Linked DNA regions of Hahella sp. HNIBRBA332. The protein of the gene in region 1 interacts with the protein of each later gene in a pairwise test. Links are inferred from orthologs where the notes say so. Each region holds a gene or a part of one and is shown in the gene's direction. Other genes may lie near its edges.

The links.
Region 2: the proteins of O5O45_RS15350 (region 1) and tusA interact in binary tests that used the Escherichia coli proteins (3 or more experiments, as listed by UniProt). The link is inferred for Hahella sp. HNIBRBA332 from one-to-one orthologs.

Annotation. Positions count from the first base shown.
Region 1 is NZ_CP132203.1:3,461,686-3,467,081, reverse strand. Bases 1-2,776 are described here. They hold O5O45_RS15350 (IscS subfamily cysteine desulfurase), read left to right. Parts: upstream 1-685; coding sequence 686-1,867; downstream 1,868-2,776. Other genes in these bases: rlmN (dual-specificity RNA methyltransferase RlmN), read left to right, coding at 2,615-2,776; ndk (nucleoside-diphosphate kinase), read left to right, coding at 2,116-2,544; iscR (Fe-S cluster assembly transcriptional regulator IscR), read left to right, coding at 132-611; cysE (serine O-acetyltransferase), read left to right, coding at 1-53. In the rest of the region: more of rlmN, read left to right, coding at 2,777-3,751; type IV pilus biogenesis/stability protein PilW, read left to right, coding at 3,807-4,634; O5O45_RS15330 (RodZ domain-containing protein), read left to right, coding at 4,636-5,396. UniProt on the Escherichia coli protein: Master enzyme that delivers sulfur to a number of partners involved in Fe-S cluster assembly, tRNA modification or cofactor biosynthesis. Catalyzes the removal of elemental sulfur from cysteine to produce alanine.
Region 2 is NZ_CP132203.1:1,116,823-1,122,221, forward strand. What follows is about bases 2,621-5,399. They hold tusA (sulfurtransferase TusA), read left to right. Parts: upstream 2,621-3,767; coding sequence 3,768-4,031; downstream 4,032-5,399. Other genes in these bases: rlmM (23S rRNA (cytidine(2498)-2'-O)-methyltransferase RlmM), read left to right, coding at 2,621-3,280; O5O45_RS05240 (antibiotic biosynthesis monooxygenase family protein), read right to left, coding at 3,364-3,648; O5O45_RS05250 (DMT family transporter), read right to left, coding at 4,036-4,923; dsbD (protein-disulfide reductase DsbD), read right to left, coding at 4,968-5,399. Also shown: ccoN (cytochrome-c oxidase, cbb3-type subunit I), read right to left, coding at 1-857; O5O45_RS05230 (alpha/beta family hydrolase), read left to right, coding at 1,412-2,038; more of rlmM, read left to right, coding at 2,129-2,620. UniProt on the Escherichia coli protein: Sulfur carrier protein involved in sulfur trafficking in the cell. Part of a sulfur-relay system required for 2-thiolation during synthesis of 2-thiouridine of the modified wobble base 5-methylaminomethyl-2-thiouridine (mnm(5)s(2)U) in tRNA.

The DNA of each region.
Region 1 (5,396 bases):
AACTGCCTCCTCTGAAGAGCGAGGACTTTGAGTGTGTCCGCGAAGATAAGTAGCTTGACGACATAATCCGTAATACTTGATCAGTTTGCAGGGTCATTTCATAATGCCCTAAATTAATTAGGGGTTTGATCATGCGCTTGACCACCAAAGGCCGCTATGCGGTGACCGCCATGCTGGATTTGGCGCTGCACGGTGATAGCGGTCCTGTTAGTCTGGCGGATATCTCGGCGCGTCAGGGCATCTCGCTTTCATATCTTGAGCAATTGTTCGCCAAATTAAGGCGTAATCGTCTGGTGTCCAGTGTCAGAGGGCCCGGCGGTGGTTATAAGTTGGCGCGTCCACTCGGTGAGACGGCGGTAGCTGACATTATTGAAGCGGTTAACGAATCTATTGATGCGACGAGATGTGGGCGAAAAGGGGACTGTCAGGGCGGTGAAATCTGTCTAACCCACCACTTGTGGCAGGATCTCAGTGAGCGTATTCACGATTACCTCAGTAGTATCAGCCTGGAGGAGTTGGTCTCCAGTCGGGCTGTGCAAGAAATTGCTGAGAGGCAGGCTGAAAGAAAACGAGCGGGCGAAACAGGTATTTCTTTGGTCGATATCGGCTAACCTGGTTTCTCTCGCGTCATTGGTGATGCAGGCGCGGGGAGCGCTGAAGTACTTGGATATGGATAATTGAAATAATGAAGAAACCTATATATCTCGACTATGCCGCCACTACGCCGGTGGACCCCAGAGTCGCTGAGGCGATGAGCAATTGCTTGACGTTGGATGGCGTCTTCGCCAACCCGGCGTCCCGTTCGCATATTTACGGCTGGCGTGCAGAAGAGATGGTGGAAAAAGGGCGTCGCCAAGTGGCGGACCTGATTGGCGCCGATCCTCGGGAGATTGTTTGGACTTCTGGTGCGACAGAAGCGGATAACCTCGCTATTAAAGGCGTGGCGAGTCGTTACGCTGAAAAAGGCCGCCATATCATTACCAGCGCCATAGAGCACAAGGCTGTGCTGGATCCCTGCGCCTATCTGGAAAAGCAGGGTTACGACGTGACTTATCTGAAACCGGGCAAAGATGGCGTCGTCAGTCCGCAGTCAGTTAAGGATGCATTGCGTGACGACACTATTCTCGTTTCCCTGATGCACGCCAATAACGAACTGGGTAGTGTTAACGATATTCAGGCAATTGGTGAGCTGTTGCGTGGGCATCAAGCTTTTTTTCATGTGGATGCGGCGCAGTCCGTGGGCAAGTTGGTTGTCGATATGAAAACCATGCCTGTCGACCTGTTGTCTTGCTGTGCGCATAAAATATACGGGCCTAAAGGTATAGGAGCGCTCTACGTTCGAAGAAATCCATTTGTCGGCGTGGATGCTCAGATCCATGGTGGCGGCCATGAGCGGGGCATGCGTTCCGGTACGCTGCCAACTCACCAAATTGTTGGCATGGGCGTCGCTTTTGAGTTGGCTGGGCAAAGCCTGATGGGAGAGGCTGAGCGACTGGCGGGGTTGCGTGACAGATTGTGGCGAGCGCTCTCTGTATTGCCGGAAATCCACCTGAACGGCTCGGATTCCCAAAGGCTGCCGGGCACATTGAATATCAGTTTCGGATATGTCGATGGCGAGTCGCTGTTGATGGCGATGCGAGATCTTGCGGTTTCAACAGGTTCTGCTTGCACGTCCGCTTCGCTTGAGCCCTCTTATGTGTTGAGGGGAGTTGGCGTGCCGGATGAGTTGGCGCTCAGTTCCCTACGTATCTCTATGGGGCGTTTTACTCAAGAAGAAGATGTTGATGTCGCCGCGGATGTCATTATTACTGCAGTGAATAAATTGCGTGAATTATCTCCTGCGTGGAAGGCCAAGCTGGGCGGTTAACGCCACAGACCTTAATCGAGAGCGCTTTCTTGGCTCTTGTTAACAAAATTTAAATATGCGCCTGATGCAATTTCAGACTGAAAGTATCTGGCGTCCGTTATCGCGAATGCCGCTCATTTGACACTTGTGTCACTGAAGCCTTTTTCGTGCTAGGAGCGGAGTGTAACTTTCCCCGGAACATGCGTATAATCGCCTGTTCAGAATATAAACCTAAAGTTGTTATAACCCTGATTTTGGAGAGCATATCGATGGCCGTAGAACGTACGCTATCAATCATCAAGCCTGACGCAGTGGCTAAAAATGTAATCGGCGAAATCTATTCGCGTTTTGAGAAGGCCGGTCTGCGTATTGTGGCTGCAAAAATGCTGCACCTGTCGCAAGAGCAGGCTGAAGGCTTTTATGCTGAACACAAAGAGCGCGGATTCTTCCCTGATCTGGTTGCTTTCATGACTTCTGGTCCTGTTGTTGTTCAAGCGCTGGAAGGTGAAAACGCCATCGCTCTGAACCGTCAACTTATGGGCGCAACCAACCCCAAAGAAGCTGAGCCAGGCACTATTCGCGCGGATTTCGCTTCCTCTATTGACGCAAACGCGGTGCATGGCTCTGACTCTGCAGCGTCTGCTGAGCGCGAAGTAGCTTATTTCTTCAGCGAGAACGAAATCTGCCCACGCAGCTGATATAAAATTATCAGTCGAGGCAACTAATCGAGTGCAGCATTATCGCTGCACTCTTTTTAAGAGGTAAAGCATGTCAGGCGCCAACGCTAAAATTAACTTATTGGGAATGAATCGTTCCGATCTCGAATCTTTTTTCGAGTCGTTGGGAGAGAAAAAATTCCGCGCCACTCAATTGATGAAGTGGATGTATCATCTTGGCGTATCTGACTTTGACCTCATGACGAATATGAGTAAGGCATTACGGGAAAAACTGAAAGATGTAGCTGAAGTTTCCGTGCCTGAAGTTATATATGAAGATATTTCTGCCGACGGCACCCGTAAGTGGGTTATGCGATTGGCTGGCGGCAACAGTATTGAAACTGTCTATATCCCGGATAATGGCCGGGGTACATTGTGCGTTTCCTCCCAGATTGGATGCTCGCTGGATTGCAGTTTCTGTTCAACTGGAAAGCAGGGGTTCAATCGTAACCTGAGTTCCGCTGAAATAATCGGTCAGTTGTGGGTTGCGGCGAGATCTTTTGGCGATTATGACTTGTCCAAAGAGCGTTACGTCACGAACGTTGTCTTTATGGGAATGGGCGAGCCCTTATTGAATTTCGACAACGTCGTGCGCGCCTGCGACGTCATGATGGACGATTTTGGCTTTGGTATTTCCAAGCGCCGCTTGACTGTCAGCACCTCCGGACTTGTCCCGGCCCTCGATAAGCTGGGTGATGTTACCGACGTCTCCCTCGCAATCTCCCTGCATGCGCCAAATAACCCGTTGCGAGATGTTCTGGTTCCGGTCAATAAAAAGTACCCAATAGAAGAGTTGTTGGCGGCTTGCCATCGTTATCTGGGCAAACTTTCTGATAAACGTCGCATTACGGTTGAATACACCTTGATTGCAGGCGTAAACGACAGCGAAACACACGCACGTGAGTTGCGAGACTTATTACGCGACTTACCATGTAAAATTAACCTGATCCCATTCAACCCGTTCCCTAATAGCGGTTATGAGCGTCCCTCCCGAAACGCGACATTAAGGTTCCAAAAGGTGTTGAGCGATGCAGGCTATGTGGCGACCATTCGAACTACGCGCGGCGATGATATTGATGCGGCATGCGGCCAGTTGGTAGGGCGGGTTGAGGACAGAACGCGAAGAAGTCAGAAATATATCCCTCTGCAAAATATTAATGTTTCCCCTGACGGCAGAGCTTCCGTCTAATTAGATTGATGGAGGCATAGCTTCAGGTCCCTACGATGCAAGGCTGTTTATTACATTGAAAATAACGCAGGAATTGATAGCTAAGTTGAGAAAAATGGAAAACGTCAAGCGTACTATTAAAACTGCAGTATTGGCGATGGTATTGGGCGGCGTGCTTGCAGGGTGCGTTACGACTGTTACAGGGCCGTACACCAATAAAGCGTCTGAAGAAAAAGCGTCTCAGCAATATGTTCAACTGGGGTTGGCGTATTATCAGCAGGGTGACTTGGATAGCGCCTTGCAGAAACTGAAGCGAGCGCTAGAAATCAAGTCTGATAATGCTGAGGCGCTTGCGGCTCTTGGTTTGGTGTATCAGCGACAGAAAGAGTCACTGCTGGCTGAGAAACAATTTAAATCCGCGCTTCGCTCTGACTCTAACTTTACTCGGGGACGTACTTACTACGCGGCTTATCTTTATGAGGAAGGTCGTTACAAGGAAGCAGTTGAACAGCTAGAACGAGCTTCTGAAGACGTAAGTTATGAAAGCAGGGCCCAGGTGTTTAGTAACATTGGTCTTATTCGTTTGCGAATGGGAGAAATAGAGCCCGCGATTAGAGCCTATGAGAAGTCGCTGACGTTGAGGCATGGACAACCTGATGTGGTATACGCCTTGGCTTCCTTATATTTTGATAAGGGCGGATTGTCGCAGGCAGATAAACTATATAGTTCATTCTGGGAGGCAGTGCGCAGAGGCGGGGCTTCGCACTCCCCCGCAAGCTTGGCGTTGGGAATAAAAATCGCCAGGGAGAAGAAGGATTTGAATGAGGAAGCATCTTTGATGTTGTTGTTAAAGAACATGTTTCCCAACTCCGCTGAATATAAAACGATGAAAGGAAGTAGTTGATATGTCGTCCGAGGCCGCATCCAATCCCGCCGCTAATGACCGACCGGGCAGCCGATTGCGTCAGGCCAGGGAGAGTTTGGGCTGGAGCATACCGGAAACCGCCGAACGGCTGCATGTTATTCCACGTTATGTGAAAGCCATCGAGGATGGCGAACACAGTCAGCTCCCTGGACTGGTATTCTTGAAAGGGTACGTCAGAGCATACGCCCGCTTGGTTAACCTGTCCGAGGACCGGGTGATCGAAGATCTGGAGCAAGAGTTATCTCTGGAAGATGGTGGCTTTACTGAAGAAAGAGCAGCTCCTGCCCCCTCTTATGAGGAGAAGCCTAAGCATGGCGGCGGATTGTGGCTGATACTATTGGCTTTGGCGGTAGCGGCGGGACTCATTTACTTCTTCCTATCGGGGCGCGAACTGGTTTCCACAGAGAAAGTTGGATCAACCCCGCAGGAATCGGAAGCTTCAAGCGAGATTACGGTTGCTCCTGAGCGTAGTAGTGACGTAATTGAGCCGCTTGTTCCGGCTGTTGAGCAAGACACCTCCGTCCCGGAGGTTGAGTCAATGCCGCTGGACGGTTCAGGTCGTGAAGAAGATGATCAGGAGCCATCCCCCGAAGATTTTCTTCAACCCGAAGACAGTAACACTGCTGAGCCTTCGGTCAGTGAGCCGCCCTCTACTGCGACAGGGGCCCCTGCTTCGGTAGACCCTGCGCCTTCGACAGCTTTGGAATCTTCAGCGCCTCAAGCGGTGGTGGGTAAAGTGAC
Region 2 (5,399 bases), 2.3 Mb from region 1 along the record:
CCCCAGGAAGGAGCCAGCAGAATCAGGGACATAACCATCCCTGCGCTTTGCGCCCAGTCAGGCAGTGCGCTGTAGTGCAAATGGTGCGCGCCGGCCCATACGTAGATACTGATCAACGCCCAGAAGTGAACGATGGACAGACGGTAGGAGTAAACTGGACGCTCCGCCTGCTTGGGTACGAAGTAATACATGATGCCCAGGAAGCCGGCGGTCAGGAAGAAGCCTACCGCGTTGTGGCCCCACCACCACTGCACCATCGCGTCGATTGCGCCTGCGTAAATGGAGTAAGACTTCATGGCGGAAACGGGAATCGCCATGCTGTTGCCGATGTGCAGAACGGCGACAGTAATAATGAATGCGCCGAAGAACCAGTTAGCGACATATATATGCTTGCTTTTGCGCTTGGCGACCGTGCCAAAGAAAACGATAGCGTACGCCACCCAGACAACCGCGATCAAAATGTCGATCGGCCATTCCAGCTCAGCGTATTCTTTGGACGTGGTGTAACCCAGAGGCAGCGTGATAGCGGCCAGTACGATAATCGCCTGCCAGCCCCAGAAGGTGAAGCTAGCCAGACCGTTGGAAAACAGAGACGCCTGACTGGTGCGTTGGACTACATAGTAGGAAGTTGCGAAAAGTGCGCAGCCGCCGAAGGCGAATATAACGGCGTTAGTGTGCAGAGGTCTCAATCGACCGAAGTGGAACCATGGATAGTGAGTATTTAGCTCCGGCCAGACCAGCTGTGCTGCGATAAGCACGCCGACAGCCATGCCCACTATACCCCAAACAACTGTCATGATGGCGAACTGACGCACCACCTTGTAGTTGTAGGTTTCGTTAGCACTTACTGTATTCATTAGTGACTATTCCTACCCTGAGTTGATTAATACGGCGCAAACCTGCTGGCGAGTTCGTTATGCTTTTGCAATGTTGAGTTGTCGCCCAGTTCGAATGTCAGGCTTTCAGGATCCAGAAACCAGGGGCCTCTTTTTCCTCCCCCTCGACAGCGGGCCGAAGCATAAGAGCTGCGCAATAGGGCTGTCAACTGAATATGCTTGGCCAAGTCATTATCTCCACATATTTTTTCCCCTGCTTGATATGCATCAAACGCGTTATAAACCGGAGGGCGGATGCGTTAGTTCAGAAGGGGAGCGTCTGTCTTCGACTTTACTGCAAGGGAAGTCTTAGGGCATGTGAAGCAATGACCAAAGGACAGGAAATCCCTCTCACCCAATGCCTAAATAACTACTAGAAATAATAGATGATTTTTGGCTTATTTCTGGTCAATTTTATATGGGATGACTCCTTCCTTTAATAAAGGAGGCGAGATCGTGATAATAGCGGCCTTCGCGCAAAGATGAATATTTGTTCAGATCGCAGTCTTTATTGGTTTTTGGTTGAGGGAGGGCGCATGCGCTTCATGGTCGACGGTCCGGAACAGGCCGGGAAAGTTCTTTTATTCGCTCATGGCGCCGGCGCGCCGATGGACTCTGATTTCATGTCCTTTATTACACGGGAGATCAGCACCGGTGGCGTTAAGGTCGTGCGCTTTGAGTTTCCCTACATGCAGGAGCGCCGCGATAACGGAAAGAAGCGCCCGCCGGACCGTCAGGAGAAGTTGCTGAGCTGCTTCGCAGGGGCGCTGGAGAACTGCCCTCCTGACAGGGAGATTTTTTTGGCGGGCAAGTCCATGGGGGGGCGCATGGCCAGTATGCTGGCGGCGGATTTACCGGAAGGCGATTCCAGGGTGCAAGGTTGGCTGGCGTTTGGTTATCCCTTTCATCCCCCTGGCAAACCGGAAAAGCTCAGGACTGAGCACTTGGCGGATATTTCACTTCCCGGGTTGGTGCTGCAGGGCGAGCGGGATCCATTTGGCGATCGCTCTGAGAATATGGAGAAGTATTTGAACGAGCAAAGCGCTGTAGTCTGGCTGCCCGATGGCAATCATGATCTGGCTCCGCGCAAGGCTTCAGGCCTGACCAAAGAGCAAAACTGGCGAACGGCGGCGCAGGCGGCGTTGGCCTTTATGCTTCGCTGATTTGCCCGGGGCGATAGGATCGACGACAATAGCGGCCTTTACCCAGCCGCGCATTGGCGCGTCGATGAATTGATGATTGGAAATGCCCGGATGTCGCAAAAATACCCTGCCAGCTCTTCCCGTAAACGCTCTCCTTTAAGTTCCGGCAAATACTCCGCTATCGGACTTCTCGCCTACTGCCGACCTGGATTCGAAGCAGAATGCGCCCAGGAGCTGCAGAATATCGCCTCGCTGCAGTTTGTTTACGGTTACTCGAAAATAGAAAAGGGGGCAGGGGTTGTGTTTTGGCGCTGCTCCCAAGGCAATGCGCTGGATGTGTATAAAGAGATAGAGGTAAGTCGCTGCATTTTTGCGCGGCAAGTGTTTTGCGCGTTGCATGACCTCGAAATTGAAGACCCCACTGACCGTGTTTCGCCAGTGGTCGAAGCGCTGCGCGCCGGCGGCGCCTTCGGGTTCCTGCATATTGAAACGCCGTTGGAAGATGAAGCCGGCTCTTTGCAGAAATTAGCCAGGAAGCTGACGGCGCCGATGAGCGCGGCGTTGCGCAACGCGGGCGTGCTGAGCAAAACCAAGACGGATGAACTGCCTCAACTGCACTTGGTATGTTTGTCCGGTCAGCACATTATCGCCGCTTTGGCGATGTATCCCAACAGCAGCGCCTTACCGCTCGGTATTCCCCGTCTGCGGTTTCGCAATGAGGCTCCGAGTCGTTCCGCTCTGAAAATAGAAGAGGCGTTTCTCACCATGTTGACCCCTGCGGAACGTGAGTTCGTACTGAAGCGCGGTCAGCGGGGCGTGGATCTGGGCGCGGCGCCAGGCGGTTGGACCTGGTATATGGTGACTCAGGGCGTGAAGATGACGGCGGTCGATCATGGCGCTTTGCAGCAGGAACTTCTGGAAGATCCGGCGGTGACTTACGTCAGCGACGACGGATATGTCTATAAGCCACAGAAAAAAGTCGATTGGGTCGTATGCGATATCGTGGATAAGCCGAAACGGACGCTGGAGCGAATGGCGGATTGGTTGTGTTACGACTGGACCACCTATGCGTTGTTCAATCTCAAGTTGCCGATGAAAACGCGGATGGATGAAGTGGAGGCCTGTTTGCAACGGTTGCAGGAACGCCTTGTCGGTGCTGATATTGAGTCGGAAGTGCGCGTGAAGCAGTTATATCATGATCGCGAAGAAGTCACCGTGTTGGCGCTCACCGGACACTTTTTGACTGCGTTTCAGAAGCATTAACGCGCTGCTTGCGAGGATTGCAATCAGCGACGCTCGGGGGCTCAGGCCCCCGAGTCTCTGTTTGCTGCTCAGCCGGCTTTTCTTTAGGAGTGTTCCAGGATGGTGACTTTTTCTTCCCGGTCCATCATCGGAATCAGCTCCGCCATCAGCCTCTTACGCTCATCCGAGGTCTGCCAGGATTGCCAATCCTGCACTGAACGCCAAGTGGACCAAATCACCCGGTAATTGGGTTCGTTGGCGTTGCGCAGCGATTCACCAGATAGAAATCCGGGCGCCTGCACCGCCGCCTGCAGGATTTTTTTCGCGGTGTATTCGTAATTGGTTTCCAGGGTCTTGGCGATATGGCGCTCAATCAGCACGCGGATCATGAAGCTGTCCTCCGGTTTAGCAATGTTTGTTGTTATGAGTATAACAAGCAATCCCAAGCAATTGAGGCCGATGCGGCATTGACGGTGTATAATCGCCGCCACGTAATGGAGAGGTTGCAATGAACGACAGCAAGAGCGAAAACGTGGAATACTCAATCGACAGCGTCATGGATGTGTGCGGTCTGTTTTGTCCAGAGCCAGTCATGATGCTGCACAACCGTATCAATGACGTGGACGTGGGATGCGTTATCGAAGTATTGGCCACGGATCCATCCACCCAGAGAGATATCCCTAAATTCTGTCAGTTTCTGGGCCATGAATTGCTGGCTTCAGGCGAGCGGGACAAGCAGTTTTTTTATCACATACGCAAAGTCGGCAGCTGAAGCGTCAGCCTTTGGCGGTCGCAATTACCGGTTTTCTGGGGCGGCTATAGAAGAAGGTCAGTGCGCCAGCCAGGACAATCAGGCCGCTTCCGATCCAGAGCTCCAGGTATATCTCTTCACTCCAGATTAGCCATCCCAATAGGCCGGCAATTGGCAGCGACGCGTAGCTGTACAGGCCGATTTTGCCTGGCGAAGCCAGTGTATAGGCGTGGGTGGTTGATAGTTGGCCGACGGTCGCCAATATGGCGAATAGAAACAGCCAGACCAGGGTGGCCGGCTCCAGCGCCTGCCAGTACCAGAGCATGGGGATGCATGACAGTAGCGTGCTGAACAGGTTGAAATAGAAAACGATGCGGACGCTGGGCTCGGTAGAGCCCAGGCGGCCAATCACTACTTTGGCGCCGGCGGCGAACAGGGAGCCGCACAATCCCGCGAGGATGGCGAGGCGTCCTGCGGCGGCAAGGCTGTCCGGTTGCAGGATAATAATGACGCCTAGAAATCCCAAGCCCAGAGAAAACGCCAAAATTGGCGTTGGACGCTCGCGTAGCCAGACCCAGGCGATGACTGGAATAAATAGCGGCAGCATCAGCTTCAGCATGGTGGCTTCCGCCAAACGAATGGACGCGAAGGTGTAGATCAGACAGGAAAAGGCGGCGACGCCCAGGGCGGCGCGGAGAAAATGGAGCGGCAATCGCTGGGTTTTGAAGGCGCTACGCCCTGAGCGAAGTAGAAGCGGAGTAAGAAAAGCCAGACCGAAGAGATTGCGGAAAAACACCATCTGCCAGACGTGGGCTTCCAGGCTGATATGTTTCACCACCATGCCGGTAAGCACGAAAAAGCATTCGCCGAGAATGATGAACGCCACTCCCCGCAGGAAACGATCTTGCGGCATGCGCTGACAACCCTTAATGATGGATGATTGCGACGCCGGGCAGTTTATATATCTTTAACGTGATTAAGAAGCGCGTTTTTGGAGATTTCGCCCAGGAAGCGTTTGGACGCCAGTTCTGCGCCATTGGCGTCGAAGAAGACGAATGCGGGAGGTCCAAATATGCCGTAGCGTTTGAGCAGCGCCTGATTGCCTTGGTCGTTTTCAGTGACGTCCGCCTTGATAAGGTGAAAGCGGCTGAGTCCCGCTCGCACCTCTGGTAGAACGAAGGTCTCCCGTTCCATGATCTTGCAGCTGATGCACCAATCGGCGTAAAAATCCACCATGACGGGCTTGCCGCTGGCGGAGGCTTTGGCGACCTCTTGATCGAGCTGCTCTGGTGAGGTGACTTTGACAAAAGATAGCGGCTGTGCGGCTGATCCACCAGGGGCCGCCATCGCGGATTTGATCGCATAGGGCGCCAGAGGTTGCAGCGGGTC